Regions from separate parts of the Citricoccus sp. NR2 genome, predicted to be linked through region 1. Evidence: riboswitches for the same ligand, from Rfam matches in the RefSeq annotation. Region 1 holds a riboswitch; each other region holds the start of a gene.
What was found. Region 1 has a riboswitch for S-adenosylmethionine ahead of O1A05_RS13885 (O-acetylhomoserine aminocarboxypropyltransferase/cysteine synthase family protein). Riboswitches for the same ligand answer to the same signal wherever they lie in the genome.

Region 1 (10,560 bases):
CGCCGATGATTCCGGGCGCCTGGCGCGACGACCGACCCGAATACCTCGACAAGATCCGGCGCTGCCACGACGCGCTGGTGGCCGGGGAGTCCTATGAGCTGTGCCTGACCAACACCTTCACCGCCGATGTGCAGGCGAGCACGGGGATCGATCCGGCCGATTTGTTCGAGGACCTGATCGAGCATCACCCCACCCCGTATGCGGGATTGATCGAGGCGGATGCAGAGCTCGCCGTCGTTTCGGCGTCTCCTGAGCGGCTGCTGCGCGGGCGGAACACGGTGTACTCGACCAAGCCGATCAAGGGCACCGCACCCCGCGGGGACACCCCCGACGAGGACGCCGCTCAGGTGGAATTTTTGCGCACGGACCCGAAGACGTTCGCGGAAAACCTGATGATCGTGGACCTGCTGCGCAACGACCTGGGGCGGGTGAGCGTGCCGGGATCCGTGGAGGTCACCGAGCTGATGGCAGTGGAAACCTACGCCTCTGTGCACCAGTTGGTGAGCACCATTGAGGCGGTGGCCGAACCCGGGGTGGACGCCGTCGACGTCGTGCGTGCGCTGTTCCCGGGTGGGTCGATGACCGGGGCGCCCAAGGTGCGCAGCGTGCAGATTCTCCACGAACTCGAAGCCGCCGCACGCGGGGTGTACTCCGGTGCGCTGGGGTTCTTCAGTGCCGACGGCGCGGTGGAACTCTCGATTGTCATCCGCACCGCCGTGCGTTTGGGTGGGAGGTGGACCATCGGGGCCGGCGGCGCGATCGTGCTGGATTCGGACCCGGAGACCGAAGCCGACGAGGTCGAGCTCAAAGCGTCCGCCCTGCGCCGAGCAATGCATCGGGTGGCCGGGTGATGCATCGGTTGAGCTTAGCCGAGTAGTTCGGCCGCGCGCTCCAGCCGGGGCAGGGCGCGGTTCAGCAGGCGCCTCCACTTTTTCGGCGCGATCTGCTCCAGCCTGAGTCCGGCGTCATAGAGCGACTCCAGCGCCATCGCGGCCAACCACACCCGGGCCCGGTGGTGTTCGTCGTCGTCGAGACACAGTTGCCTCAACTTCTCCTCACCGTGCCACAGGCTCAGATACGCCGGATTCAGGGCAGGATCCCACAGGCAGGCCAAGTCCCAGTCCAGAATCCCGTTCAGCCGCCACCGGTCTTCCCCCGGAATCGGCAGCCAGCGCATATTGTGCCCGGCCAGATCCCCATGGACCAGCGAGGGTGCGACCACCGGGCGCTCCGTCCACTCGTGCACCGTGCGGATGATCCTGCGCGCAGTGTCCTCGAACGTGTGCCGGGTACAGGCCGGGAAGAAATCGGGCCAGGGTACCGAGGAATCACGCTGCTCCAGGCGCTGCGGCAACTCGACCAAGGCGGCGATCTTGGTCGGCGTCCAGGGACCGCGAAAGGCGAAGGGCTGCGCCAAATGAGGGTGAAGCGAAGTGGTGTCGACAGTGGCAAGAACCCGGCAGATCTCACGCAATTCCTCGGGGCGACCACAGTGCGGCGGGTGGGCCTGACCGGGAACATAATGTTGCACGACGACGGCGGCGCGGTGTGAATCAGAAGGGTCGGTGCCGAAATCTGTGCCGGTATCCGCGAACACCGGTCCGGCCAGAGGGAGCGGGAGCTCCCAGGGCAGATTCAGGGCGTGCAGGGCGCGCAATAGTTCGGTGGTGCGGGTCAGCTGGGCGGCGGCGTCGGCGGTGCGAGACATGCGCGCCACCACCGTGGGAGTACCGGGTGCAGCGTTCGTCCCGGTTCTGGTCTTCGTCCCGGTGTTGATCTCCGTCTCCGTGTCGGGGATCAGCACCAGATGGTGTTGGCCGCCCTCCTCCACCAAGCTGCGGGACCAATCGACGTCGAGCCCCGGGTCGGGTCGGTCGGACTGGGGCTGCGCACAGTGGGAGGCACGGGCAGCGAGCGCGGCTTCCGCCGTCGTGGCGCATCTGACCATGGCACCACCGTATCGCGCACAGACCTAGACTGGGGACGTGACCGCCACCGAATCCGCCCCGCACCCGGCCGACACCCTCCGCTACCCCTCGCGTGCGGTGGTGTGGTGGGAGATCATCATTGTGCTTGCCCTGTCACTGGGCCGTTCCGGGGTGTACGCCGTCGTCGATCTGATGCAGAACGCGATGACGGCCCCGCTGAGGGATCAGACCACCACCCTGAACCCTTCGCTGGCGAACGAGGAACTGTTTGACCTGATCCGCCAGTTGCTCTCCATCGGGTTTTCGCTGGTGCCGGTGCTGCTGGTGTGTCACCTGGTGTGGATCTACGGGCGCAATCCGTTCCGCACTTTTGGGTTGGATTTTCGGCGGTTCTGGACGGACGCCGGGCTGGGCGTCACCCTGTTCGTGGTGATGGGGGCGGGCACGCTCGGGGTGTACGCGCTCGGCCGCACGCTCGGGCTGACAACCGCGCTGGTCGGATCAGCGATGAACGAATACTGGTGGACCACGCCCGTGCTGGTGCTCTCGGCGCTGCGGCACAGTCTGCTCGAGGAAGTGATCGTGCTGGCGTGGTTGCTGGACCGGATCGGATACCTACAACAGTTGCGGGGCACCCCGACTGCGAGGCCGAAGACCTTCCACACGACGGCGACGGGCGCCTTCCGACCCGGGCCAGCGGCGGGGCTGGTGGCCGCGGTGGCGGTGTCGGCTCTGGTGCGCGCCTCGTACCACTTGTACCAGGGGATCGGTCCCGGCGTCGGCAACCTGATCATGGGGGTGGTGTTCGCCGTCGTGTATCTGCGCTACCGCCGGGTGATGCCGTTCGTGTACGCCCACCTGCTGCTCGACGTCGCCGGGTTCGCCGGGTATCCGCTGCTGCTGCGGCTGGGCTGGTTTGGAGGCTAGAGCGTGACGCTGCCGCGCGGCGTGGTGAAGGTGACCTCCATGATGCCCGGGGTACCCGACGGTGCCACGAACTCCACGTCCACATCCTGCACCGACTTCTCGGGCTGATCCAGACCCAGCCAGTCGCGTACCCGATCCCGGGAACCGCCGATGGTGATCTGCTCGATGGAGCCTTCCGGTGCAGCCGCCTGGGAAGGATGCAGATCCTCGGTGCCGTCGTCCCAGCGCAGAATGTAGGGCAGCTGCGGGTCCGCAATGAGGCCCTTGATGCCGATCTGCCGCCAGGTCAGCTCGCGACCATCCGGGAACTTCCGCTGTGCGGGCACGGCGCCGCGGCCCAGGCGCTCCTCGAACGGTGCCAAATCGTCGACGGCGACGACCCAGCCCATCCAGCCGCCGCCCATTTCCTTGCGGGCGCGCACGGCCTGACCGAACGGCGCCGAATCAGCCGCGGGATGGTCGAGGACCTCAACGATCTCCAAGTACTGCCGGTTGGTCATCGGGAACAGGGCGTTGCGGGTGCCGAAACGCGGATGTACCCCGCCCTTGACGCGGTCGATCCCCAGCGCGGAGCTGATGCGCTCCACGGTGGCGTCCAGCCCCTCGGGTCCGACAGCGTAGGAAACATGGTCTAAACGCATCATGATCTCATCGTGCCACGTCCAGTGGGGCGGGTCTCATGAGTCCAGGCTCAGCGTTTAACGGGCGTCAACTAGGAGGTATTCTCCGCATCGCACTGTTCGTGCGCGGGGTGGCGACGGCGGTCCACGGGTCTTCCGGCCAGGGATGTTTGGCGTAGCGGGCACGGTTTTCCGCTCGCACGGCCGGATAGGCGTTCTCCCAAAATGAGTTCAGATCCGAGGTGACCGCCAGGGGTCGTCCGGCAGGGGAGAGCAGGTGCAACAGCACGGGAACCCGGCCCTCGGCCACGGTGGGCCCGGTGCGCCAGCCGAAGCACTCCTGCAGTTTCACCGCGAGAACCGGTGGGGCCGGCGTGTCGGCGTCGGGATTGTTCTGAGAGGGGTGGTCTTCGGGGGCCGGCCAGTCTAAGGTGATCTGCGAGCCCGAGGGCACCGTCAGCCGGAGCGGGGCGAGCTCGTCGAACCGGGCGGCCTCGGGCCAGGGGAGCAGCCGGCGCAGCGCGGAATGGAGGTCCAGTGAGCGTTCGGCGGCACCGGCGGCGAGCTGGTCGATTTCCGGGCCGAGCCAGTCCTCCACGGTGGCGGTGAGTGCGGCGTCGGTCACCTCGGGCCAGGGGGCGCCGTACACGCGATGCAGGAAGCCCAGCCGATTCCGCAGGGTGGCCACCGATGCTCCGGCGCGCTGCACCAGGGCGAGCACCCCGGTCTCGCGCCATTCGGCGACGACGGCGGATCGGGCGTGTTCGGGCTGTGGCGGCACCGGGGTGGAACTGAGTTCGATGGCGCCCAGACGGCGGATTCGGCGGGCGGTGACCCGGCGGTGAGTATCGGAGGCAGCGTCCAAGCGGGCCACTGTCTCGTCCACGAGCAGAGGGCCCGCCGCTAACTCAGCGTGTTCGGGATCCAGCTCGACGGCGGCGCGAATCACCGCATGGTCGCCGTGCAGGCTCAGCTCGGCCACCGCAATCCATTCGGCCCCGATCAGCGACGACGACGCCGGCAACCGGGCCGCGGTGCCGGACGCGAGCAGGTATTCGGCGTCCCGGCGTCGGGCGATCTGCTGCGGGTAGGCCAGCGCGGTGATCAGACCGAGTGCGTCGTGGTGAAGGTGATGCTGGTCGAGAGGTCCTCCGGCGTCGTCGTGTCCCGTCGACTGCGGGGCGAGGTCCTCCGCCACCACCGCGGCCCGGGCCAGCCGATCGACGTCATGACGCCAGCCCGGATCCGAGCGCAGCTGCCGGTAGCGCGCCATCAGATCGGCCCCCGGGGCACGCGTGTCCGCGGCCAGGGTGGCCACTGCCTCGGCCGCCACCCGGGCGTCCCACAGCTCTGCCCCGTCGAGCAGGGCCCGGCCCAGATGGGGGTCCACCGGCAGTCGGGACATCCGCGCACCCAGCTCCGTCGGGGTGCCGTCGTCGTGGACCGCGCCCAGTTCTTGCAGGCGCTGCTCGGCTCGATCGGCGGCCGCCGTCGGAAACGGGTCCGGCAGCCGCAGGCCAGCACCGCGCGGGGCTCCCCAACAGGCGACGTCGAGTAGTGCCCGGCCGAGCTCGTTGCGTCCTGCGGTGCGGATTTCGGGCGCAGTGTGGGCCGGCCGTGCCGCGTATTCGGCCTCGCTCAGGCAGCGCACCACCGTGCCGGGCGCCTCGCGGGCGGCACGCCCACCGCGCTGCACCATGGCGGATTTGGACGCGCCGAGGGTGATCAGCCCAGATACCCCGCGCCGGGAATCCTCCCGCAAGGCCCGTTCCAGACCGGCGTCCACCACCAGCCGCACCCCGGGCACGGTCAGCGCCGATTCCGCCACATTGGTGGCCAACACGATGCGCCGGGGAAACTGCGAGGCAGTGTCGGTACTGCGGGCCAGAATCCGGTCCTGTTCCCGGGCCGGCATCGACCCCAGCAGAGGCAGCACCGCGGTATCGGGCGCCAGGCGCGGGTCGCTACCCAGCCGGGCCGCCACCCGGTCGATCTCACGGGCGCCGGGCAAAAACACCAGGGTGTCACCGGGGCGATCGGGACCAACGGGGGTATGCGGGTACTGGTGCAGATGCTGATATTCGACGACGACGTCGGCCACATGATCCAGAAAACCGGGTGCGACTCCGCGGGCATCCAGACTGCGCTGCGCCTGCGTTCCCCAGGGTGCCCAGATCTCCTGCAGCGGATGCGGTTCGGTGGCCACCTCAAGCACCCGTGCACCCAGCAACTCCGCCCAGTGTCCGACGTCGAGGGTTGCCGACATCACCACCACATGCAGCTCCGGGCGCAGCTGACCCAGCTGTTCCACCAAGGCGAAGGTCAGATCGGTGTCCAGGTGACGCTCGTGGACCTCGTCGAGCACGATGGCGCCGATTCCGCTGGCTTCCGGGTCCGCGATCAGCCGACGCAGCAGCACCCCGGTCGTCACGAACTCCACCCGCGTGGCAGCCGAAACGTGTCGGTCCCCGCGCACCGTGTAGCCGACCTCGCGGCCCAACTGCGCACCGCTGAGAGAGACGAGACGACGCGCGGCAGCTCGGGCGGCCATCCGGCGCGGTTGCGTGACGACGACGCGGCCCGCCGACACTGCAGCCAGCGCCGGTGGCACCACCGTGGTCTTGCCGCTACCGGGCGGCGCGGAAATCACGACTCGGATGCCCGCCGTTCCGGCCCCGGAGTCTGTTCCTGGCGCGGTGAGCTCAGCCTGCTCGGCCAACTCACATCCGGCCAGCCCGGTCAGTTGCGGCACCAGGCGGGCCGCGGGCAGCCCCTGAACGATCCGTTCCCATGGGATCTCCCAGGAATCGGCGGGTTGGTGCGCGGCGGGTGTGTTCGTCATGATCGGTTCCCCGCCCCTCTTTCCTTCAGCACTGTCACCGACCCCGGTGCCCCGCGCGTCGTCGGGTTTGCCGGGTTTGTCCGGTTTCTCGGAAATACGGTATCAACCCCGAACCCGCCCCTGCAGATGACGCCGCGTCTCGCCCGTGACCGCCGGCGAGATGAAACCGGCGGTGCATTCTGGCACAATGACATCCAGGTCACGAGTGTCAGCGACAAGCCCCGGCTAGCTGATCGGCAACCCTCCAACCGCGGTGGGGTGCCCCGGGTGAGGACCAGGCGATCGAGGAACCCCTCGACCGCAAGCGCGGGCCATCGCGGACCGCCTCTTCGGCCTCGGAGCGGCGATGGTGATGGCCCTGACAGAACAGGAGCCGCCATCATGTCCCCTTCAGCAGACTGGTCGTTCGAGACCCAACAGATCCACGCCGGGATCACCAACGACCCCACCACGGGAGCCACCCAGCTGCCGATCTACCAGACGACGTCGTTCAGCTTCCCGTCCACCGAATCTGCCGCGGGACGTTTCGCCCTGCAGGAGCTCGGCCCCATCTACACGCGCCTGACCAACCCGACCACCGACTCCGTCGAGAACAAGATCGCCGCGCTCGAAGGTGGGGTGGGCGCGGTATTGCTCTCCTCGGGGCAGTCGGCCACTACCCTGGCGATCCTCAACGTGGCCGGGGCCGGGGACCATATTGTGGTTTCGGCTTCGCTGTACGGCGGCACCCAGAACCTGTTCAAACACACCCTGACCCGACTGGGTATCACCACCACGTTCGTGCAGGATCCGGACGATCTGAACGAGTGGCGTTCGGCCGTTCAGCCGACGACGAAGGCGCTGTTCGGTGAAGTGTTGGGCAATCCGCGCGCCGATGTGCTCGACATTGCCGGGGTGGCTCAGGTGGCGCACGACGCCGGGGTGCCGCTCATCGTCGACTCCACCCTGACCACCCCGTACCTGGTGCGACCCTTTGACCACGGGGCCGACGTCGTCGTGCATTCGGCCACCAAGTTCCTGGGCGGGCACGCAGCCGCCCTGGGCGGCGTGATTGTGGACTCTGGCAACTTCGACTGGACCGCCGATCCGGAACGGTTCCCCGGTTTCAATGAACCGGATGAGTCCTACAACGGCATCGTGTTCGGTCGTGATTTCGGGGCCGACGGCGCACTGGGCGCCAACGTCGCGTACATCCTGAAGATCCGCACGCAGCTGCTGCGTGACCTGGGCACGTCGGCCAGCCCGTTCAACGCGTTCATTCTCAACCTCGGATTGGAGACGCTCAGCCTGCGTATGGAACGTCATGTCGCCAACGCCCAACGGGTTGCCGAATATCTTGAGGCTCACCCCCAGATGCATTCGGTAGCCTACGCCGGTCTGCCGTCGAGCCGGTGGCACGAGCGGGCATCGCAACTGTTGCGGGGTGCCGGTTCCGTGGTGGCATTCGAGATCGACGGCGGAGTGGCGGCCGGGCAGGCTTTCGTGGAGGCGCTGCAGCTCCACCAGCACGTGGCGAACGTCGGCGACACCCGTTCGCTGGTGATTCACCCGGCGTCCACCACCCATTCTCAGCTCACCGAGGATGAGCGGCGCGCCGCCGGGGTGGGCCCGGGGCTGGTGCGACTCTCGGTGGGGCTGGAGCATGTCGACGATATTCTGGCCGATCTCGAGGCCGGATTTACCGCGGCCGTTAAGGCCTGAGGGTCCGATTCGAGAGTGACCAATATCCCAGACCAGACGGCGAAAGAAGCAGGAACACATGACCATCGGAGTGGACCCGATGCCCGGCAGTGACACCAGCAGCACCACCAACACCGCTGACAACAGTGCGGTGGCACTAGACCTGCAGGGCGGACTCCGCTACGCCGATCTCGGCCGCTTCGATTTCGAGACCGGCGGCCAGCTCCCGCAGATCCGGCTGGCCTATGAGACCTGGGGCGAGCTCAACAGCGACGGTAGCAATGCCATCCTGATCGAGCACGCGCTCACCGGTAATTCCCATGTCGCCGCCTCCGACGCCTCGGACGAACCCGGCTGGTGGGAGGGCCTGGTCGGTCCGGGCCGCCCCATCGACACCGAAAAGTGGTTCGTGGTGTCGGCGAACATGCTCGGCGGTTGCGACGGTTCCACCGGTCCTTCGAGTCTCGACGATGACGGTCGGGCCTGGGGATCGCGCTTCCCGTTTGTCACCATCCGCGACGCCGTGCACGCCGAGGCCCGATTGGCGGATGCCCTCGGAATCCGGGTCTGGCATGCCGTGCTGGGCGGTTCGATGGGCGGCGCCCGGGCTCTGGAATGGGCCGCCACCTATCCGGACCGGGTGCGTGGTTTCGGGGTGTTCGCGGCCGGTGCGCACTCCACCGCCGAACAGATCGCTTTCGCTCAGGCGCAGGTGGAGGCCATCCGGTTGGATCCGAACTTCCACGGCGGTGACTACTACGACGCCGACCACGTTCCCTCCGGTGGTCTGGGGATCGCCCGTCGTATCGCGCATATCACCTACCGGTCGGAAGCGGAGCTGGAGGCGCGGTTCGGCCGCGCGGCCCAGCCCGGGGAGGACCCTTTCGGGTCGCCGACCCGTCGCAACGGCCGCTACCAGGTTGAGTCGTACCTGGATTACAAGGCGATCAGCTTGGCCAAGCGGTTCGACGCGAACAGCTACCTTGCGCTCACGGAAGCGCTGATGTCACACGACGTCGGCCGCAACCGCGGGGGAGAAGCGGCAGCGTTGAGCCGGGTGACGGCGACGCCGTTCATCGCAGCGGTGACGTCGGACCGGCTCTACCTACCGGAACAGTCGGATCAGCTGGCGGCGCAGTTGCCCGGGGACGTTCCGGTGTTCATGATCGACTCACCGATCGGTCACGACGGGTTCCTCACAGACCTGGAGCAGCTTTTTGACGAACTGGTCGAGACCCTGAGTCTGTAATTGTCGCGGCTCGTGTAGCGTCAGGGGACGTCAGCGAGCGGACTCGCCGTGATCGTCGGTCGGCTCTTCGTGCGGGTCGCTGCCCTGAGGCATCGGGGCACCGAACATGGGTGCCGCCGTCGGGCGCTTCGCCGTCGTGTGGTCGCCGGAAGATTGGCCGCGCAATCGTCGCAGCACCCACGGCAACAGGTGGTCCTTCGCCCAGATCGCGTCGGCGGTACGTGCCTGACGCCAGGTTCGTTCAACCGGGGGTTTCGGCTCCAACGGGGAAAGCTGGTGCGGCACGTTCAGGGTGTCGAGAACCATGGAAGCGATGGTGTGATGACCGGTGGCCGAAAAATGCAGCCGGTCCTCGGCCCACATCTCCGGTCGCGTCAGCTCACGCAGTGCCCACATATCGGCGACGACGGCGTCGTGCCGGGCCGCCACCGCCCGCACATTTTCGTTGTAGATGGCCACTTTGCCACGAATCCGCCCCATCACCGGGGTGTCTCGGATATCGGGGCCGTTGAACACGACGACGGTGGCGCCACTGCCGGTCAGGCGCTCGACCACCGCATCTAGCTCGGTGGCGATGACATCGGGATCACCGGAGGGGCGTAGCACGTCGTTCCCGCCGGCGCAGATGGAGATCAGGTCGGGCTGTAGTGCGAGTGCCGGTTCCACTTGCTCGTCGCGAATCTGGCCTAGCAGCCGGCCGCGGATAGCGAGGTTGGCGTAAGAGAAGTCCTGATCGGCGGGTACGGTTCGGGCCAGTTCCTCGGCCACGCGGTCGGCCCAGCCTCGGTGGTATTCGGGATGATCGTCGAGGGGCTGGGGGTCGCCGATGCCCTCGGTGAAAGAGTCTCCGATGGCGACGTACCGGCGCCACGGGTGTGGAGTGAGAAGAGCATTCATCCTTCCATTCTGTCATTATCTGTCGTCTTGCCAACTTTCGGGTAACCCCCCGATCGGCCAGCGATGCGTGGTGGACCATGGTGCGCAGGTCGATGGTGACGCTGATCTGCGGGCGGGTCGTTCGGGACAGCCTCGGTGGAGTCGGCCGGGGAATCGGTGGGAGAGACCATGCGCCGGGTCAAGCCGGCAGGCGCCCGGCCTTTACACTGGTGGGTATGGCTGAATCCTGGAACCCCACCGTGCGCTGGTCCCGACCCGAACACGAACGCGAGGGCACCGATCTCCTCGTGTTCCTCCACGGGTACGGCGCCAACGAACACGATCTGTTCCCGCTGTCCCAGTACCTTCCGCAGCGTTACACGGTCGCCTCGGTGCGCGCCCCGATGGCCATGGAATTCGGCGGCGTCGTGCAGGGGT
Region 2 (10,560 bases), 1.5 Mb from region 1:
ACCCTGGCGGATTATCTGGCGAGCCTGGAGTTGCTGCGGCTGATCGGTGAGGACATTCCCACCCGGGTGCTGCCGGCTCACGGCCCGCTGCGCTGGGATCTGGCCAGTGCCGCCCAGGAGTACGTGGAGCACCGGGAAGCGCGGTTGGATCAGATCCGGAGCATGGTGGCTGAGCAGCGCCAGGATGCCACCGCCCTGGCTCGCGCGCTCGCCGTCGCCGATCAGGACGGAGCCACGGGCACTGCGCTGGAGGGCATGGAGTCGGCGGATGCGATGGACGTCGTGGAAACCCTGATGGCGCGGATCTATCCGCAGCTACCGGAGGTGGTGCGCGGCCCGGCTCGGCGCACGCTGGCGGCGCATCTGCGCTACCTGGGTGAGGCGGCAGGCTCGGATGTGGGCGACGCGGGCGACGGTTCATCGCCCCGGTAGCGTCCAGCACGCACAATGGTGGAAAGACCCCGACGAGATTTCTCAAGGAGCTGCCCCGTGCCGAAGCAGACCCCACCACCGCTGGCGCCCGTGGATCCGGGCACCGCACTGATCACCGGTGCCAGTTCCGGGCTGGGCGCAGCATTCGCCCGGCACCTGGCGCAGCAGGGCTACCGATTGGTGCTCACCGGACGCTCGGTGGACGCGCTGGCGGAGTTGGCCCACACCCTGGAATCCGACTATGACGCCACGGTGGAGACTCTTCCAGCTGATCTCAGTGACGACGAGGACCTGCAACGGGTGGTGGACCGGCTGTGTTCCCCCACCCACCCGGTGGGGTTCCTCATCAACAACGCCGGGGTCGGGGTGGCCGAGGAGCTACACGCCTCGGAGCTCGACGACGAACTGGCCATGCTGCGACTGAATGTGGAAGTGCCGTTGCGGCTGTGCCATGCGGTGTTGCCCGGGTTGTTGCGCCGCGGCGGGCGGATTCTGAATGTGTCGTCCGTGGCCGCACTGATGCCGCGCGGCACTTACGGGGCATCGAAATCCTGGCTGCTGGCGTTCTCCGAGTGGGCGCACACCCGGTACCGGGCCGAGGGCGTGCACGTGACGGCCCTGTGTCCTGGCCCGATGCGCACCCAGTTCCACGACCGGGCCCGGATCAGCCTGAGGCGCCGACCGGGGTGGTCGTTCACCGACGTCGACCAGGTGGCGCTGGAGGGCATTGCCGCCTGCCAGGAGGGTCGGGCCGTGCACATTCCGGGCCGGGCGGCGCGGGTGCTCTCCCGGGTGTCGCGGCTGGCGCCGTCGGGTGTGGTCGAACGTCTGGCCCGCACCGGCGTCACCGCTACGGGTTCAGTGGACGCTACTTCGACGAAAAGAACTGAGAGGACATCATGACGATCATCGTGGGGTACACCCCTTCCGAACAAGCACAGGCCGCCTTGGATCAGGGGTTGCGCCTGGCCCGGCTCTCCGGTGAGAACGTGGTGGTGGTCAATGCGGGCCCCGGTGGTGAAAACCGACACCCCTCGCAGTTGCGTGACAAGGACAAGGTGGCGCTGCAGGAGAAGCTACAGGCTGCGTCTGATGTGGAATCCGAGTACCGGGAGCTGCTGCGCGGGAAGTCCACGGTGGAGGAGTTTGTCACCCTGTGCGCGGAGCTGGACCCCTCGTATGTGGTGATCGGCAACCGCAAGCGTTCCGGATTCGGCCGGTTCATGATGGGCTCGGTGACCGATGAGCTGCTGCGCGCCCTTCAGCACCCGGTGCTGTGCGTGAAGCCCGCGGCCTCCCCGCGCCCGGAACACCTCCCCACGGTGGCCGACCCGGATGTGGAACTCGCCCCCGAGACACACCTCGAACAGCGCGAGCAGCTGGAGCAGCTGGAGGATCTGGGCGAGCAACCCGAGCGCTGATCAGCCTTCGGTACGGCGCGGCTCGTCCTCGGTGCTCTGGTCGTGCTCGTCCTCGGCGGCCTCGTCGGAGGGCTCCACCACGTCGAGCTCGCCGGTGCTCTCGGCCTGCTGTCGCTTCCGGTCTTCGTAGACGTCGTCGCCGGGTCCGGCCAGGTCGCGGTTGCGCTCAATGGCGGAGATCGATCCGGTGAACACCGAGGAGTGCTCCGAAGAAACGGTCAACGGCACCGAACCGGTGGACTCACGGGGTGCCTCGGTATCGGCGGACTCCGCACCGGGCACCGTGGGCTGAGGCTGGGTGGCCGGTGCCTCCCCGGGGCCCGGCACCTCGCCGGTGGTCCCGCTGGGAATGCGCGGCATCGAACGAGCATCGGTGGACTCGTCCCGGGGGTCGGAAGACGGTGCCGTAGCCGAGTCGGCCACGCCGCCGCCGTCAGTCGGGCTGACCTCGTCCAGCTCGTCTTCGTCGTCGTTGTCTTTGTCTTTGTCGTTGTCGTTGTAACGCACCGCGTAGAGAGCCTCGGGGTAATCTGCGTGAATGAACGCGACCAGGTCCTCGCGCACCAGGCAGCGCAGATCCCACAAATCGCCGGAGTTCCGGGCGGAGACCACCGCGCGGACGCGGACCATACCGCCCACCGCGTCGGTGACCTGCATGGAGGCGTCGCGGCCATCCCACAAGTCCGTGGATTCCAGGAGCGCCAGGAGTCTGGCGCGCAATGGCTGCATCGGTACCTGCCAGTCCAGGTCAAACTCGATGGTGCCCGAGAGCGCCGACCCGGTACGGGTCCAGTTCTCGAAGGGGGTGGTGGTGAAGTAGCTGGAGGGGTAGATCACCCGGCGCCCGTCCCAAATCTTGACCACCACGTACGACAGGGTGATGTCCTCGATGTTGCCGAACACGTCGTCGACCTGCACCACGTCCCCGACGCGGGCAGCATCGGTGAAGGCCAGCTGCACACCGGCGAACACGTTGGTTAGGGTGGACTGCACGGCCAGGCCGGCCACCACGGAGATCAGACCGGCGGAGGCGAGAATACCGGCGCCGAGCGCGCGCACCGACGGGATGGAGAGCAGCACCGCGGAAATCGCAATCACGATGATGACCGCCACCAGGATCCGCTTGATCAGCCGCATCTGGGTCTGCACCTTGCGGTCACGTCGGTCATCAATGCCGTCGGACCCGTACTTGGACAACACCTGGCGCTCCACGATGCCCAGAATGCGCATGGCCAGCCACGCTACCGAGGCGGCCAGACCAATCAACATCGCGAAGCCGACCATCCACACCCAGCTCTCGGTCTGGTCGGAGATGCTGACGGCGATCCGGGCCGCTAGGAAACTGAGCACCGCGGCGATCGGCACCAGCAGGCGCAGCATGCGGGGGAAAGTCTCCGGGCGGCGGTGCAGCACCACCCGCGCCACCAGGGCAATCACCATGACGACGGCGAGCGCGATACCTACCGCCACCAACACATTGATCACCAGCCCGAGCACCGGGCCCACCGCTTCGATGGTCTCCTCGCCGGTGGATTGCACCCCTTGGGGGACGGTCGGCCCAAGTGTCTCAGACGAGCTGGGCTCCTCGGTGGCCGCGGTGAGCAGCGTCGAGACGGTACCTGATGAGGGCAGCGCAGAAAGTCGGTCAACAAGCGTCATGGTTCTACTGTGCCAGATCGAACTGACATGATGCTGAACAGCACCCCACTGCGAGAGGATTCTCACGCACTGCCCACCCGAGGTTTAAACTGGACACAGCTCTGACCGACTCTGCTCCATCACGCCGTCTGACAATTTTCCGGAGGACCCATGCTCACGATCACTGACCTACGCGGCACCGAGATCACCGCGGAGGTTTTGGAGTCTGTGTTGCCTCGCGCCGAGGTGGACGTCACCGCGGCCGTGGAGACGGTGCGCCCCCTGTTGGAGCGGGTGCGCGCCGAGGGTGCTTCCGCCGTGCTGGAGATCGGTGAAGGGTTCGACGGCGTGCGCCCGACCTCGCTACGGGTGGCCCCGGAGAAACTACAACGGGCCCTCGACGAGCTGAACCCCGACGTGCGGGCCGCCCTAGAAGAATCCATCCGCCGGGCCCGGCTGGTGCACGCCGCCCAGCGCCCGGCCGATTCCACGGTGGAACTCGGTGAGGGTGCCGTGGTGGAGAACCACTGGGTGCCGGTGGGACGCGTGGGCCTCTACGTGCCCGGCGGCCGAGCCGTATACCCGTCCTCAGTGGTGATGAATGTGGTGCCCGCCCAGGCTGCCGGGGTGTCTTCGCTGGCGGTGACCTCCCCGCCGCAGCGCGATCACCACGGTGACCCGCACCCGGTGGTGCTCGCTGCTTGCGCCCTGTTGGGAGTCGACGAAGTGTATGCCGCCGGCGGCGCCCAGGCCATCGCCATGCTCGCCTACGGTGTGGAAGGCTGCCCGGGCGTAGACATCATTACCGGGCCCGGCAATGTGTATGTGGCCGCCGCAAAAAGGGCCGTGCTGGGCACGGTGGGCATCGACGCCGAGGCCGGTCCCTCCGAGATTGCGGTACTGGCCGATGATTCCGCGAACCCCGCTTGGGTGGCCGCGGACCTGATCAGCCAGTCCGAGCACGACCCGATGGCCGCTTCGGTCCTCATCACGAATTCCGCCGAACTGGCCGATCAGGTGGTCGCTGAAATCGAGGCCCAGGTGCCCGGCGCCACCCTCGAGCAGCAGATCCGGCAGGCACTCACCGGCCCGCAGTCCCGGGTGCTCATCGTGGACGATCTGGATACCGGCATCGCCGTCGCCAATGCCTATGCTTCCGAGCACCTGGAAATCCACACCCACGACAACGAGGCGGTGCTGGCCAACATCAGCAACGCCGGCGCCGTATTCGTCGGCCCGTACTCCCCGGTGCCTTTGGGGGACTATTCCTCCGGGTCCAACCACGTGCTGCCCACCTCCGGCTCAGCACGATTCTCCTCGGGCCTGAACACGGTCAGTTTCCTGCGGTTGCAGCAACGCATCCGGTATCAGGAGACCGGCCTGAAGGAGTTGCAGCGCGGAATTGTTGCGCTGGCTCACTCCGAGGGGCTGCACGCCCACGGCGACGCCATCGACATCCGCTTCGACTGATGTCTGCGCAAACGTCCACGAACGTCGCCAGATGACGTTGCCCCGTCATCTAGGGACATAGTGGCGCAGACGACGTTGACCCCGTCGCCTCATCGCACCTATTCTGAACATCAGAATCACGAGTTCCCGTGCGTAGCCCTGGCTAACGGGACGGCAACCCTCTTCGCGTAGTGGGGTGCTCCAGGTGATGATTCGGCCACCGGGTCCACCGGCCGGCAAGTACCGCGTCTCCGCCGCCCACGGTGGCGGAAGCGCCTTCCAGAAAGGCTGATATGTCTGCTGTGACCTTTGCCCAGAAGAACGACACCACCGACTTCCCCGAGACCCGCGTCGGACTCTCTGATGACGTCTCCGCCCTGAGCCTGCGCCAGGCGTTCTCCCAGTTCCCCTCCGGGGTGGCCGCACTCGCCGGCTACGCGGGCGGAGTCAAGGAGGGCCTGGCCGCCTCGTCCTTCACTGTGGGCGTGTCCCTGGATCCGCCGCTGGTGGCCTTCGCCGTGCAGAACACCTCCCGCACCTGGCCGCGACTGCGTCACGCCGAGCGCATCGGCGTCTCGATTCTGGGCGAATCCCAGACCGGGGTGTGCACCCAGCTGGCCTCCAAGAACGGTGACCGCTTCGAGGGCCAGAACCTGCAGGTCTCCGAACAGGGTGCCGTGTTCTTCGATGACGCCGCCCTGTGGTTGGAAACCTCCGTGTACGCCGAGCTACCCGCTGGCGACCACCACATGGTGTTGCTCCAGGTGCACGGGGTCTCCGCCGACACCGACGCCGCCGAGCCGCTGGTGTTCCACCGCTCCGCGTTCCGAAACCTGCGCACAGCCGAAGGCAATGAGTAAGCGGGTACCCTGGATCGCATGACCCGCACCCGTCTCGATGCTTGGCTGTGGGCGGTGCGTATGTATAAGACCCGCTCCGCCGCCACGGCGGCAGTCAAGGGCGGTCACGTGAAGGTCAACGACGCTCCAGCCAAGCCCGCCCAACCGGTCGACATCGGCGATACGGTGCGGTTGCGTCAGCCCGGCCGAGAGCGGATTCTCGAGGTCACCGGTCTGATCGCCAAGCGGGTGGGAGCCCCGGTGGCCGTGCAGCATTATCGGGATCACTCCCCCGAGCCGATCCCGCGGCACCTGCTCGCTGTACCCCGTCGGGACCGCGGCGCCGGGCGTCCCACCAAGAAGGAGCGCCGTCAGCTCGACGAGCTCCGCGGACGCGACGCCCACCAGTGAACGCCTACTGAAGGCCAGCTGGTAACCGAAGTAAAGTTCATCCCCGGCCCGATCAGGTCTTTTTCTCTAAGAGGCCCGATTGTTACGATGTGATAAACGTGTTTGGCGCGCTCCTACCGTGTGCGAATCTCGCCGACGCGTCTGCCCGCGTCGATCGGCCGAGACCACAGGAGGTGCTTTCGCATGTCGCGTCCACGCACCTTCTCCACCACCTCATGCCGTCGTGCCGGTGTGAGCCTCGGTCTCGGGCTCCTCCTCGTTCTACCCGCCGGCACCGCTCTGGCCACCCCAGAGCAGCCGAGTCCCGAGCAGGAATCCAGCGGACAGCTCGATCAGGTTGAGTACAGCCAGCTGTCGGCGTCCCCGGATACCGGGGCCTCCACCGCGCTCGGCACCACCGCTCCCGTGACCCCCGGCGAGAACGAATCCGACGCCGCAGAAGAGTCCGACACCCAGTCTCCAAGCGTGGCGCCCTCCACGCCGTCGTTCGAACTGGATTGTCCCGTGCATGATGGTGCCAGTCTGGAACCTGGCGAAGAAGTCACCATCAAAGTCCAGATCAATGGTGATGCAGCCGAACCGGTCACCATGACGGTTGACAAGCCTTCCGCGGGGGGAAGCGTTCAGGTTCAAGGCACCACTGCGGTGTATAGAGCACCGAGTTCCTACACGAGCAACCAGGACTACTTCAATCTGACGGTCACCGATGCCGACGGAACCCGGAAATCGTGCAACGTGACGGTGATCTTCGGCCCGACAAAATCCCCGACGCCCACGGAGATTATTAGCCCCACACAGTCCCCGAGCCCCTCGCCCACGCGCACGGAGCCAACCACCCGCACGCCCACCGCACCCCAGACCCAGACCGCCACGCAGACGGTGACTGTCCCGGAGCCCTTGCCCTCGGTGACCACGCGAACCCCCTGGTTCCCCGGTGGCGACAGCGGGAACAACTCCGGCGGAAATTCGGGCGGCAACACCAGCTATCAGGGCCCCTTCGCTCCGGTGCCGCCGCACCAGAACGGCGATAATGGCACGGGCGACGACGGCACCGAGGCACCCACCGCGACCGATAGCGCCACGGTGTCGGTCACCAGCGTCCCGCCCAGCCCGGAGCCAGAGAACACCAGCGCCACCGAGGCCGACGCCCAGCCGGACGCCTCCGATGCCGAGGCTGCGGGTCAGCAGGATCCGGCGCGCATGGCCGCCCCGGGGTGGCTGCTTCCGGTGGGTCTGATCGCCATCGTGTTGCTCATCGCCGCCGGGCTCCTCGCCTGGACCAACCGTCACCGCGGCGGCGGCAACCACCGCTAAACCGCGGTCCCACTGAGCTCCCGCTTAGTTCGAGTCGGCGTCTCGGTTCTCGTCGTTCGGTCCGGTGCGGTGATTGATCAACCGTTCCGTGCCGGAGACCGCCAGCATCGCGCAGGCGAACCACACGCCGCCGCCCGGCCCCAACGGCCCGGCCACCACACCCGCGGCCACCGGTAACACCACCTGGCCCACCCGGTTCGTCATCAGCCGCAGCGCCAACGCCGGGCTGCGCCACGCATACGGCACCGCCTGAGAGATCAGCGTCATCGACAACGGCTGACCCAACCCCAGGGTGAGACCGCCTAGCGAAATCAGCACCCCGGCTGCCCAGAACGCGCCGTCGAGTTGCAGAGTGAACGGCACCATGGCGATGGCCAGGGCCGAGACAAACAGCGACACCAACACCAGGTGGCTACGCCGGAAGCGGCGCACCAACATCGGCAGGAAAATACGCGATACCACCGAGGCCGCCCCACGCAATGCGAGCAGCACACCCACCGCCAGCGGAGACACCCCGGCCGCCTCGCCCACCAGCGGCAGAAACGCAATCAGGATGTCCAAAATGGCCAGCAGCGCCAGCGAGGCCAGCATGTTCGAGGCCACTCCGGGACGGCGCACAATACTGAGCATGGTTGGCTTCTCCGCACCCGCCGGCGGAACCTGCCGCAGCTGAGAGGTGGTCGGGTCCGGCAACGGGCGCAACACGAACAGCACCGGCGCCGAGAGCACCGCGGCCGCCGCGCCGATCCACAACGCCAGGGTGATGCTCTGCCCCAGACCGGCCCCGGAAGATTGTGCCACCGCCAGCGAGACATTGCCCAGCAACAGCCCGGACAGCAAGGGACCCGTCATCTGTCCCACGGAGAAGGCTGCGGTGAACCAGCCAAAAGCGGCATCCATCTGCTGGGCCGGCGAGCGCCGGGAGATCATCGACTGCCCCGCGATCGTGAAGATCAGATGCCCGACGCCCAGTACGGCCGAGCCCACCATAATCAGCCACGCCTGGCCAGCCAGCGCCAGGATCGCCCCGCCGAGACCAATCAGCACACCACCGGCCGTCATCAGACCCCGCAGCGAGCCGACCTTCGAAGTCAGCCGCCCGAACGGCATCGCCATGAACAGCGGCAGCAGCGCATACAGCGCCGTCGCCACACCAATGGCGGTCTCCCCGAACCCCATCGACAGCAGTTTGTAGGACGTCACCGGGCGCAGCAGGTTGATGGAGGTCTGCGTCAGAACGGCTGCGCCCACGATGAGCCACAGCCACGCTAGCGAGGTCGGTGAGGACTTCGGCCGGGTCATTTCCCTGGTGCCACCTCCGGCGCCAGTATCCGCTTCACGCCGAGAACCAGGGCGGTCACCAGCAGCACGATCAGTAGCGCATCGGCCGCAATGTACGCGTAGTGCATGCCCGATCCGCCATCAGAAACACCGGCCAACACCGCATCAGTATGCGAGGCCAGCAGCGGGCGAATCACCGCCGACTTCACCGCCAGCACGGCCAGCGCGCCCAGGTACCACCAGCGCCCACGGATGCTTGGCCACGCGGCCGCCCGGCGCCAGAGCACCACCAGTGCGGCGATCAACACGACGGCGAGCGCCAGCTCGGTCAGGTTCATCGCCAAAAACACCCGCCGGCCGATGCCCAGTCCCAGCGGGATGGTGATGCCCGGGGCGGTGAATTTCAGCGGCGCCTCGATCAGCGAAATCCCGATGATCAGACCCAGCCACACGGCCGGAACCCACAGCAGTGCCGCCCGCGCCCACCGCGGTCCCACAGTCAGTCCACGAGTCGACGCAGGATTCGGATGAGGAGTCATCACGCATCACCTTTCGTGTAGTGGGTTGAACGCAGGCGCCGTCCGTGGGAGCGCAGGGCCAGGGCGAGGCCCACGCACACCAGGTACGCCGCCGTGACGAGCAGCCATCCGGAGTCGAAGCTGCCGGTCAGATCGTGCAGCCAGCCCATCAGCAGGGGCCCGAGCGCGAAGCCCAAGTACATGCCCATCGAGTTCATGCCGGAGGCCGCCCCGATGCGGTGGGCCGGAATGGTGCTCATCAGTCCGGCATTGATCACCACATTCGCCCCGAGCACCGTCATCCCGTGCAGCGCGGCGCCCACCCAGACCAGGGCGGCGGTCCCCGTGGCCCCGGCCACCAAAAACGCGGTGACGGCGAGGAGCGCACCCAGGCAGATCAGTAGCAACAGGGTCGAGGGGCGCCAGCCGGCCTGCATGCGTCGTCCCCACCAGATGCGGAAGACCACACCCACCACGCCGGATACGGCAGCGGCTACCCCGCCGAGCACCAGCGAGAAACCGATCTCCTCCACAGCGAACAGGGGCAGGTACACGTTGGTGGCCTGCATGCCCAACCCGGAAAAGAGTGCAATGGCAGCGAAGTAGTACACCACCCGGGGCAGCCGATCCTCGGTGGAAGTCGTCGATCCGGTGGTCACCGGGGTGGACGCGGAGCGAGAAGGGGACCACGACGGATCAGCGCCAGACCCAGAAGCCGTGTCGGCGGGGCGGCGTGAAGCCAGCGCGCGGGCCGAGGGCACCACCTTCAGGCTCAGCGCCCAGATCACCACGCACACCAGGGCTGCTCCCAGGGCGGCGCCTGTCCACCCTAGAGCCAACGCAACCGCGGGAAAAAACAGTCCGGCAAACAGCTGTGAGGCCTGAACACCGGACTGCTTCACGCCCACCCAACCGGTGCGCTGGGCGGCGGGGACGGCGCGGATGATGATCCGGTTCGTCGTCGGATTCGAGATCGCCTGTGCGGGGCCGGCCAGCACCGCCGCCACGATCAGCAGCCAGTACTGCGACGAAAACGCAGCCACCACGAGGGCCACCGCCGAGCCGCCGAAAATCAGCAACATCTGCGACCGGGCGCTCATCACGTCCGCGCGCCGGCCCAACCAGATACTCATCACGGCCGCGGAAGCGAACACCACTGTCACCACTCGGCCCAGCTCACCGGCGGTCATGCCGAAACGCTCAATAATCAGCGCGGACGAAACCGATACCCCGTAGTTGAACAGCGGGCCGGCGCCC
Region 3 (10,560 bases), 640 kb from region 1:
GATACTTCTTGAATCGGCACGGTGTCATTACGGGCGGGGGCCAGAACAACGTCCCTGGACATCACATCTAGGGCTGACAGACGTTAGCCCCGAGTCCGTGACGACGATCTCGCAGATGAACGCAGACCCTGCTGGTTTGACTGTCGCGGCAGACTCAGAGTTTGAGTCCGTCTCAGACGTCATCGACCACGCACGCGAGAATCCAGGCGACCTGGTTGCCTCAGGAACCGCGCAGGCAGGGATCTGGCACGTCTCGCTGGCAGGCATGCTGCTTGCTGAGGATGTTGATGCCGATGCTATTCGTTGGGTCCCTTCCGAAGGAGCGGCTCCGGCGCTGCAAGAGGTTGTCGCCGGTGGCGTGGATATCTCAACCGCGTCACTGGCCGAGAACCGTACGATGATCGAAGCAGGCCGGGCTAAGGCTCTGGGTGTGATGGACGAAGAGCGAGCGCCGGGCTTCGATGAGGTTGAAACGCTGCAGGAGCAGGGAATTGACTTCACGATGGGTACGTGGCGAGGCATCGCGGGACCGGCTGATATGGATGAGGACATTGTGGCGGAGCTGGAGTGCCATCTGGGTCAGATCGCAGAGTCCGAGGCTTACACCACGTTCATGGAAGACGCTGGCCTGGGAGTGATCTATAGGAATGCTGAAGAATTCGCGACCTTCGCTGAAGAAGATGACGTCACCAAAGGCGACATTATCCGCGAGGCAGGACTGGCTGAATGACGTCAACCACCCTGACCACAACGAGGCCAGTGGGCAAGAATCCAGATCTGTACTTGAGCCTCAGCGCGGTAGGCGTTGGTGCGATCGTGCTGATTTACGCGTTGAGCCTTCCCACACTGGGCGACGGGCGTCCGGGGCCAGGCCTCTTCCCGGGGATCGTCGCCTCTGGGCTGATGTTGTTCGGACTCGCGCTCCTGTTGCGTACGGTCGTGACCAGTCGCCGCGTTGACAGTGCTGAGGCAACTGTGAGCGACGTTCAGGACGAGTCGCCAGACGTACCCATAACAGGATCTGGTAGCGCGGATGCGGCTCCACCTGGAATGGAAATCGACCAGGAGACCGTGTCCACTCGTCGGGCTTGGGTCAACGGTGTTGTCATGCTGGCGAGCATCGTCGGGTACATCATGTTAGCGGAGCCCCTTGGATTCATCATCACGATGTTCCTTGTCAGCCTTGTCATCATGCTGCTGCTGAAAGCGAAGCCGGTGTCCGCGATCGTCACCTCGATCGTGCTCTCATTCGGCATGTGGCTGATATTCGAACGCGGCCTCCAAGTTCAGCTACCCAACGGATTGCTGTGGTGAATCATGGTTAACAACTTCTCAGACGCACTGGGCATGGTGGCTGACCCCTTCGTGATCCTGGTGGTGGTCCTATCGGGGCTGCTGGGTATCGTGATCGGCTCCCTTCCAGGGCTGACAGCCACGTTGGGCGCAGCGTTGCTGATTCCCTTCACCTTCTTCTTGGACCCGATTCCTGCGATCGCTTCGATCATCACGATGTCGGCCATGGCCATTTTTGCTGGTGACATCCCGGGGGCACTTCTGCGTATGCCGGGAACACCGTCCTCGGCGGCGTATGTCTCCGATTTGTATGAAATGACCCGGCAGGGCAAAGCCAGGACCGGTTTGACCATTTCTCTGCTGGCCTCAGTTATTGGTGGCCTCGGCGGCTCCATCGTGTTGATTCTCCTGGCGCCGGTGGTGGGCGAGTTCGCCCTCGGATTCACCTCCTACGAGTATTTCTGGGTGGCGGTGCTGGGCCTGACCGCAGCGGTGATCGTCTCTCAGGGGTCTCAGATTAAGGGCACGATCGCCCTGATGACCGGGCTCTTGATCTCTACGGTGGGGCTGGACGTGGCGTTGGGATATCCGCGGTTCACCTTCGACCAGCCGGCGTTATACCAGGGCATTCACTTCATTCCCGCGATGATCGGACTCTTTGGTATCTCTGAGGTGCTGCGGAACGTCACCGAGAAGAAGATATCTCAACCTATCGGCATTTCGATGTCGAAGAAGTCCAGCGAAAAGGGATCCTTCGGAGCGGCCTCGCGAATTCTCTGGAAGCGCAAGGGCTCCTTGGTACAAGGCAACGTGACCGGATCCATCGTGGGCGCCGTGCCCGGTGCAGGCGCGGATATCGCTTCCTGGATCTCGTACGCCGTCGGGAAGAATACCTCGAAGAAGGACACCTCGGAGAAGGGATATAGCACGGGGCCGCTGGTGGCTGCCGGTGGTGCCAACAATGCGGCACTGGGGTCCTCCTACATTCCCACCCTGGCTTTCGGCATTCCCGGCGACACCATCACGGCCATCCTCATTGGTGTCCTTCTGGTGAAAGGTATCGAACCCGGCCCGAATCTTTTCCTGACTCAGACGGATACCTTGTACGCGCTGTATGTCATCTTCATTCTGGCTAACCTGTTGCTGATTCCCCTGGGATTGATGGCGATTCGCACATCGGGGCTGATTCTCAAGCTTCCGCGTCCGGTGCTGATGGCCACCGTCGTGGCACTGTCAGTGACGGGTGCATATGCCATCAATATGTCATACCTGGAGATCGGCGTCGTGGTGGGTCTCGCTGTGGTGGGCTTCTTCTTCGAACGTTATGGCGTTCCGCTGGCCCCCGTTGTACTTGGAATCGTCCTGGGACCGAACCTAGAAGCGAACTTCATGCAGTCAGTCATCAAGACCAACTGGGATCTGTCGCAGTTCTTCACCCGGCCAGTGTCTGCGATATTGATCGGACTGACGGCTCTGGTGTTGCTGTTCCCGCTGATTTCGAAGGGAATTCGGGCGCTGCTGCCCAAGAAGGTGAAAGTGGACGAGGTCCTGCCGACCTCGACGTCAGTTGGTAGCTGATTCTTCATTGCACATACGAGACGGTCGCTGATGACAGGCGTGATTGGTCGGACCGGATACGACGAATTAGAGGAAATCATGGATTTAGGACTAAAAGGTCGGACAGCGCTGGTGTGCGCGTCTACCAAGGGGCTGGGATGGGCCAGTGCACAAGCGTTGGCCGCTGAAGGCGTTCGGGTGGCCGTCAACGGTCGTGACCACGCTCGAGCGGAAGCGAAAGCGGCCGAACTGGGGGAATCAGCTATTGGTATCGGCGGTGATTTGACGACTGCTGACGGTGCCGTGGATCTTGCGCGGCAGGCCCTTAAGGAACTGGACCACATCGATATTCTGGTTCTCAATGGCCCTGGGCCGCACGCGGGCCCTGCTGTAGGGCAGGGAACTCACGATGTACGTGAGGCGTTGGAATCGCTGGTCGTGGCGCCGGAGGCACTGATGCAGGAGCTCCTACCTGGAATGCAAGAGCGACGGTGGGGACGAATCGTGCTGATTAGCTCGTCCAGCGTTGTCGCGCCCTTGGATAACTTGGCTTTGTCGAACATGGGGCGGCCGGCGTTGGTGTCGGTGATGAAGACATTGGCCACTGAAGTTGCCTCTGACGGTGTGACGTTGAACGCGGTGCTCCCAGGCAGGATTGCGACAGATCGCGTACGTCAGGTTGACGAATCAACGGCACAGCGTCGGGGCGTACCGGCCGAGAAGGTGTTGGCTGAGTCGGTAGCAAAGATCCCAGCAGGACGTCTCGGGCGCCCCGAAGAGATCGCCGCTGCCGTGGCCTACTTGTCGAGTGAGCAGTCAGCGTTCGTCACGGGGACAACGCTCAGAGTCGACGGAGGAATGGTTCCGGTGCTGTAAGGACTCATCAACGTTGCAGCTGAGGCACGTGAGTTCGGGACGATCCTCAGCTGGATCAGCGCTGGCGCAGTACCTCGGCGATCTGGGCCACGCAGGGCTCGTTCTGCAGGCTGGTGGTGTCGCCCAGCGTGTCGTCCTGGTAGAGCTGGGTGAGCAGCCGGCGCATGATCTTTCCGGAGCGGGTCTTGGGGACATCGGGGACGAACACCACATCGCGGGGCTTGGCCACCGGTCCGATCACCTTGGCCACCAGGTTCCGCAGCTCGGCTGCTGCCTCTTCGGCGCCGGATGCGCCGTCGGTACCGAATCCGTCTCGGGCCACCACGAAGGCCACCGCAGCGTGGCCGGTTTTCGGGTCGGTCACGGGGCAGACCCCGGCCTCGGTGACCAGCGGGTGGGTGACCAGGGCGGACTCAATTTCGATGGTGGAGAGGCGGTGCCCGGAAATGTTGATGACGTCGTCGATACGGCCCAGGATCCAGATGTCGCCGTCGTCGTCGATTTTTGCGCCGTCGCCAGCCAGGAACCAGCCCTGCTCCACGTAATCCTTCCAATAGGAGTGGAAGAACCGCGATGGGTTATTCCAGACGGTGCGCGCCATGGAAGGGACGGGGCGGGTGACCACGATCTTGCCCTGCACGTTCGCCGGGGTGGGCTGGGCGTCATCGTCGACGACGGCGGTGGCCATGCCGGGCAGCGGGCGGGAGCCGGAGCCGGGCTTGAACCGGGTGTCGGTTTGGCGTGGGGAAATCACGGTGGCCCCGGTTTCGGACTGCCACCAGGTGTCGACCATGGGCACGCCCACCGACGGGTCTGCGGGATCGTCGATGCGGCGGGAATCGCGGCCGATCTGAGACCGAGCCCAGCCCCAGGCCTCGGGGTTGACCGCTTCGCCCACGGTGCCGATGAGCCGGATGGAGCTGAGGTCGTATTCGGCGGGGATACCGTGGGCGTGCCAGCCCTTCAGAGAGCGCAGCAGGGTGGGGGCGGTGTAGTAGCTGGTGACCCCGTAGCGTTCGATGACCTCGAAATGTCGGCCCGGGTGCGGGGCGTTGGGCACACCTTCGTAAATCACCTGGGTGGCGCCGTTGGAGAGCGGCCCGTAGAGCTCGTAGGTGTGGGCCGTGACCCAAGCCAAATCGGCGGTGCACCAGTGAACGTCACGATCGCGCTGGGTGACGTCGGGGTTGGAGAAGAGGTAGTCGAATGTCCAGGAGGCGGCGGTGAGGTAGCCGGCGGAGGTGTGCACCAGGCCCTTGGGTTGGCCGGTGGTGCCGGAGGTGTACATGATGAACAGCGGATTCTCGGCGTCGAAGAACTCGGGGGTATGTTCCTCGGAGGCGGTGGTGACCACATCGTGCCACCACACGTCCCGGCCGTCCACCCAGTTAATGCTGTCGGCGTGGCCGGTGCGGTCGATGACGAGCACGTGCTCAATGTTGTTCTCGCCGGAGACGGCTTCGTCGGCGTTGGCTTTCACCGGCACGGCCTGGCCCCGGCGGAATTGGCCGTCGGTGGTGACGAGCAACTTGGCTCCGGTGTCTTCCACCCGGAAGCGCAGCGCCTCCGCCGAGAAGCCGCCGAAGACCAGGGAGTGCACCGCGCCGATACGGGCGCAGGCCAGGGTGATGACCACGGTCTCCACCAGTACGGGCAGGTAGATGACCACGCGGTCGCCGCGGCCGATCCCTAAGGACTCCAGCGCGTTGGCGGCTTGGTTCACTTCCTTCTGCAACTGCGCGTAGGTGACGGCGCGGCGGTCGCCAGGCTCGCCCTCGAAGTACAGGGCGACGGTGTCGCCGCGGCCCGCCTCGACGTGGCGGTCCACACAGTTCACTGCGACGTTGAGCTTCCCGCCGGTGAACCACTCCATCACCGGGCCGCGCTCTTTGGCAGGGTTCGGGGCTGTCCAGGAGTGGATGGTGTCGAAGGGGGTCTCCCAGTCCAGGCGCTGGGCGGCTGCCTCCCAGAAGGCGATGCGCCGGGCCTCGTCCACCGGCTGGCCGTCACCGCGTCCGCCATGCAGCTTCTCGGCCGGGCGTCCCGGATGGACGTCGGCATCGGCGGCATCCACGATCTCCGCGGGCAGGGGGCCTGGTTGGCGCTGCGGACGATGCTGGTACTGCGTCTCGAAGAGTTCGGCGGCCAAGCCTGCGGGCCAGGTGACGGTGGCGTGATCGGTGGGTGCTGAAGACACGGGAGAAAACCTCTTTCCATCGTTTCTGGCGGTAGCACCCTCGCCCGCGAATGGTCACGGCAGGGTTGCTGCGGCGTCGTCGATCCAGATCTCTCGGCCGCTCGGGATGGTCAGATTCCAGTCTACAAACCGAGGCTGTGCCTCAGCTCCACAGTGACGAAATGGGTAGCACGTGAAGCCGGTCACGCAGGCTGATCGTGCGGGTTCCACCGTGAAGCCGAGCGTCACTTGCTGCGTCACAAGACATGGCCGTCGAAATTCGGTGAATCCCGTCTGACTTAGATCGATGTCTTTTTATCTGCAGATTCTCCACCTTAGGACTGCTGATCTGCCAGCATGGGCGCCACGCAGAAATCGCTGGACTTCGCAGGGTCCGCTTCGACTCAGGCATCACGGGACCCTTACGTCCCGCCACCGTTCGTCGGCCCCGTGCCCGGCCTATAGCGGGCGCTTTGGCAGAAGCAGAACACCCACACAGACCGGGCCCGTGCCTCAGCCCCGAGACAACGCCGGTTGGTCTTCTGGAAGTGGCTGGGCTTCCGATGCCGACTGTTCTTGCGATGCCGACTGAACGTCGGATACTGGCAGCGCTTCTGCCGCGGACTTCGCCTGGGCCGCTGGGCGCGAGGTCTGAGTCAGGGCCACTGCGTGCCGGGCGAGTCGAGGGCGGCGGTGGGCTAGGTACATGCTCGACCCCACAAAGATCAGGCCGCCAACGAGGTTCCCGACCACGGTGGGAATCTCGTTCCAGACGATGTAGTCGACCACCGTGAAGTCACCTCCCAGCAGTAGCGCGGTCGGGAAGAGGAACATGTTGACGATCGAATGCTCGAATCCCATATAGAAGAAGAGCATCACCGGCAACCACATCCCGATGACTTTGCCAGAGACGCTGTCGGACATCATGGACGCCACCACTCCGGTGGACACCATCCAGTTACACATCACCGCGTTGACGAACAGGGCCAGCATGCCGGCGGCGCCGTATTCGGCGTAGCCCACGGTCCGGTTGTGTCCGATCTCCATGAGCGCTGTCCCGACCTCGTTGGGAGCGGTGGAAAAACCCATGGTGAGACTGATCGTGATCAGCACCGCGACGGTGGCTGCTCCACCGAAGTTCCCCAAGAAGACCAACCCCCAGTTGCGGAACATCGATCTCACGGTGACACCGCGGCGCTTATCCAGCAGGGCCAGCGGCACGAGGGTGAAGACTCCCGTGAGCAGGTCGAAGCCCATGAGATACAACAGCACGAATCCCACAGGAAAAAGAAGGGCACCGAGCAGTGGGCTGCCGGTCTGCGCGGTCACGGTGATGGCGAAAGCTGCGGCCAGGGCCAGAATGGCGCCACCCATGTAGGCTCGGACCAAGGTGTCCCTGGTGGACATAAACGTCTTCTGCGCACCTGCTTCGACCATCCGGCCGACCAAGTCTGAGGGTTTGATATAGGACATTTGAACCTTCCAAGGTCAACGGTCTCTTCTGTGGTCTTTGCGACCAACTTCAGTCTCTCCCACGCCCATTACCTGCCGATGTGGGGACGATTTCTGCGGTGCAAACGTCTCCTCACCGGCCTCGCCGACCACTGTGAGGTCGGCTCAGTTCACCGAGCCAGCCGATACCCGCGCTTGACTACCGTCTCCACGAGGGGAATCCCGTCGAACGCCTTGCGCAGGCGCCAGACCCAGGTCTCTAAGGCATGTCCTGAATCGCAGTTGTGCAGCTTGGCCAGAAGCTCCTGACGCGAACTCACGGCGGGGCCTGCCTCCATCAACACGCGCAGCAATGACAATGGTCCCGCTGCCAGACGAACTTCATGCGCAGTTTCGCCAAGGCCCAGCCGCACCTTGTCTCCGCGGATTTCCAGGGGTCCGTGCCGAGTGTCCACTCGGTGCACACCATGGAGGTCTAAGTGTTCGCACACAGTGCGGATCATTGCGCCCAACCGCCACCGTTGCGGGACCACTGGCTGGACCCCGGCGGCTATCAGCGGAGCGGCAGTCACCGGTCCGACCGCCACCGCAGTTACCTCAGTGCTCAGCGCATGGATGAGTGCCTGGTGTTTTCCGTAGTGGTAGGCCACGGCCAGAAACGCCTCGACCGCAGGTGCTGAGGTGAAGGTGACCAGGTCGAGCCGCTGGTTGATCGCCGCGTCAATGAGTCCCAACAGATCGGAGTCTTCATCCGGGGCGGTCCAGGTATAGGGCATCACGGTGATCACCCGGGCTCCAGCGTCCTGGATCCGAGACTCGTCCTTGTCTGAGGGCATCCCATGCAGCTGCAGGACCACCGTCCGCCCGGTGAGGTTGTGGCGCAACAGCATATCGACGACGGTGGAGGTGCGTTCATCCTCCGCGGACCCGTCATCGTCGAAGCCTGCGGCGCGGACGGCTCCACGTGCCTTGGCTCCACGGACCAGGATGCTGGCGGCATCCAAGACCGTGCGCAGCTGGGGTCCCAGTCCGTCGGCATCAGCGGCCTCAGTCCAGCGGCGCATGCCGTAGGCGGTGCAGATGATCACATAATCAGGCTTGGCGTCAATGACCGATTGCGTTTCCTGTCGCAGGGAGCTGGATTCGGTCAGTGGAGCGATGCGCAAAGCCGGGGCATGGATGACGTCTGCGCCCCGCCGTTCGAAAGCGGAAATCAACTCTTCACTGCGTCGGTCTGAGGTGACGCCTATGCGGAATCCGCTCAAGGTCTGGGCCAGGGCACCTGGACGCCGACGGTCGGTGTAGGACTCTTCTGAGGAGCTCACAGGAGGGCACCGGCCAGATCTCTGATGCGTTGGTCGGCTGCTTCATCATGGTCGGCCGCCAAGCGCACGACCTCCCCAATCACCAGGACCGCCGGGGAGCGCACGGCGGCAGCGGCAGTCGTGCTCAGCAGGGAATCCACGGTGTCGATGAACACCCGCTGGCGGTCGCTGTATCCATTCTCGATCACCGCGGCTGGCGTCCCCCGCATCCCGTGACGCTGCAGTCCCATGAGGGTATGGCCCATGGTCGAAACCCCCATGAGCACTACGATAGTGCCGCCCAATGCACTTAAGCCGGAAAACTCTTCTTCGGACAGCGGATCATGAGCAGAGATCACGGTCACAGAACGGGCAACGCCGCGAGCCGTCACGGGGATGCCTGCGACGGCCGGTACCGCGAGCGCACTGGAAATGCCCGGTATCACCCGTACCGGGATACCGGCTTCGCGGCAGGCCTGTGATTCCTCGCTTCCACGCCCGAAGACATAAGGGTCACCGCCTTTGAGGCGGACGACAGTTTTCCCCGCGGCCGCGGAGGCGATCATCATCGCCTGAATCTTCTCCTGCGGTATCCGGTGATGCCCAGGGCGTTTGCCGACATCATAGAGCTCGGCTTGGGGCGCCCAATCGCGCAGGCCATCCGAAGGCGCCAGCCGGTCGTAGTAGACCACGTCAGCTTCAGCCAGGGCACGGTGGGCGCGCAGGGTCATCAGATCGGCCGGTCCGGGACCACCACCAAGGAGAATCACTTCGCCCGGGCCCGAATCATGTGCCGAGTCTCCGGCGGCCTGTCCGTTCTTTACGTGCTCGCTCATCGTGTACCTGCCTTAGTGCGGTTGAGGCTGCTGTCCCTGTCCGACTGGCGGAGGGGAATGCGCGGCCCGTTGACCAGCACCGGTCCGTTGGTGCCCTGTTGAGAGGCGAGGATTTCGGCGTCGTTGGCCGGTCTGCGTTGTCCTCGTTCCACGACATAGGCGAGCTCAGTGTCTGGGGTTTCGGGGGCGTTGACGAAGCTGCGGAATCGGCGCAGCCGCTGTGGATCGCGCAGGGTGGCGGCCCATTCGTCCTCGTAATGATCCACGTGCTCGGCGATGACGCGTTCCAAATCTGCGGCGATCCCCAGAGAATCGTTGACAATAACGTCGTAGAGGTGGTCAATGCCCTGTGGCATATCCTCGATCCACCGCGCTGTGCGCTGCAGCCGGTCGGCGGTGCGCACGTAGTAGGCGATGTAGCGGTCGATGTACCGCAGCAAGGTTTCGTCGTCGAGGTCTTTAGCCAACAGCTGGGCGTGTGCGGGGGTGGCTCCGCCGTTGCCACCCACATACATATTCCACCCGTGCTCGGTGGCGATAACTCCCACGTCTTTGCCCCGAGCCTCGGCGCATTCCCTGGCACAACCGGAGACGCCGAACTTCAGCTTATGCGGGGAGCGCAGTCCCCGGTATCGCAACTCAAGCTGGATGGCCATCGCCACTGAATCCTGCACACCGTAACGGCACCAGGTCGAGCCGACACACGACTTCACATTGCGCAGGGCCTTTCCATAGGCCTGCCCGGATTCAAATCCGGCATCCACTAATCTGCGCCAGATGGCTGGCAACTGCTCCAGCCGAGCGCCGAACATATCCACACGTTGTGCGCCGGTGATCTTGGTGTACAGGTCGAAGTCCTCCGCCACCTCGGCGATAACCTTTAGCTTCGCCGGTGTGATCTCCCCGGCAGGCACCCGGGGGACCACAGAGTAGGTGCCATCTTTCTGCATGTTCGCCAGGGCCCGGTCATTGGTGTCCTGCAAGACTCCGCGTCCACCGTCGAGGACATAATCGTCATGGACTGCAGCCAGGATCGAGGCGATCGCCGGTTTGCACACATCGCAAC

Region 2: linked by a shared signal. The riboswitch ahead of O1A05_RS06650 (flavin reductase family protein) and the one ahead of O1A05_RS13885 (O-acetylhomoserine aminocarboxypropyltransferase/cysteine synthase family protein) in region 1 are both predicted to bind S-adenosylmethionine.
Region 3: linked by a shared signal. The riboswitch ahead of acs (acetate--CoA ligase) and the one ahead of O1A05_RS13885 (O-acetylhomoserine aminocarboxypropyltransferase/cysteine synthase family protein) in region 1 are both predicted to bind S-adenosylmethionine.

The regions. Positions count from the first base shown of each region.
Region 1 covers NZ_CP115154.1:2,943,085-2,953,644, reverse strand. The annotation lists gene O1A05_RS13910 (chorismate-binding protein) at 1-851, shown strand, start outside; gene O1A05_RS13905 (phosphotransferase family protein) at 866-1,948, opposite strand; gene O1A05_RS13900 (CPBP family glutamic-type intramembrane protease) at 1,986-2,855, shown strand; gene O1A05_RS13895 (VOC family protein) at 2,852-3,499, opposite strand; gene hrpB (ATP-dependent helicase HrpB) at 3,564-6,317, opposite strand; SAM riboswitch class IV at 6,515-6,630, shown strand; gene O1A05_RS13885 (O-acetylhomoserine aminocarboxypropyltransferase/cysteine synthase family protein) at 6,699-8,018, shown strand; gene metX (homoserine O-acetyltransferase MetX) at 8,077-9,246, shown strand; gene O1A05_RS13875 (SGNH/GDSL hydrolase family protein) at 9,277-10,143, opposite strand; gene O1A05_RS13870 (alpha/beta hydrolase) at 10,359-10,560, shown strand, end outside.
Region 2 covers NZ_CP115154.1:1,407,642-1,418,201, reverse strand. The annotation lists gene O1A05_RS06675 (MBL fold metallo-hydrolase) at 1-432, shown strand, start outside; gene O1A05_RS06670 (SDR family NAD(P)-dependent oxidoreductase) at 490-1,335, shown strand; gene O1A05_RS06665 (universal stress protein) at 1,332-1,853, shown strand; gene O1A05_RS06660 (mechanosensitive ion channel family protein) at 1,854-3,512, opposite strand; gene hisD (histidinol dehydrogenase) at 3,663-4,961, shown strand; SAM riboswitch class IV at 5,076-5,189, shown strand; gene O1A05_RS06650 (flavin reductase family protein) at 5,234-5,800, shown strand; gene O1A05_RS06645 (RNA-binding S4 domain-containing protein) at 5,819-6,190, shown strand; gene O1A05_RS06640 (hypothetical protein) at 6,374-7,504, shown strand; gene O1A05_RS06635 (MFS transporter) at 7,529-8,806, opposite strand; gene O1A05_RS06630 (hypothetical protein) at 8,803-9,324, opposite strand; gene O1A05_RS06625 (MFS transporter) at 9,324-10,560, opposite strand, start outside.
Region 3 covers NZ_CP115154.1:262,452-273,011, reverse strand. The annotation lists gene O1A05_RS01290 (tripartite tricarboxylate transporter substrate binding protein) at 116-730, shown strand; gene O1A05_RS01285 (tripartite tricarboxylate transporter TctB family protein) at 817-1,314, shown strand; gene O1A05_RS01280 (tripartite tricarboxylate transporter permease) at 1,318-2,871, shown strand; gene O1A05_RS01275 (SDR family oxidoreductase) at 2,902-3,726, shown strand; gene acs (acetate--CoA ligase) at 3,782-5,752, opposite strand; SAM riboswitch class I at 5,937-6,036, opposite strand; gene O1A05_RS01265 (formate/nitrite transporter family protein) at 6,416-7,375, opposite strand; gene O1A05_RS01260 (uroporphyrinogen-III synthase) at 7,525-8,679, opposite strand; gene cobA (uroporphyrinogen-III C-methyltransferase) at 8,676-9,494, opposite strand; gene nirB (nitrite reductase large subunit NirB) at 9,491-10,560, opposite strand, start outside.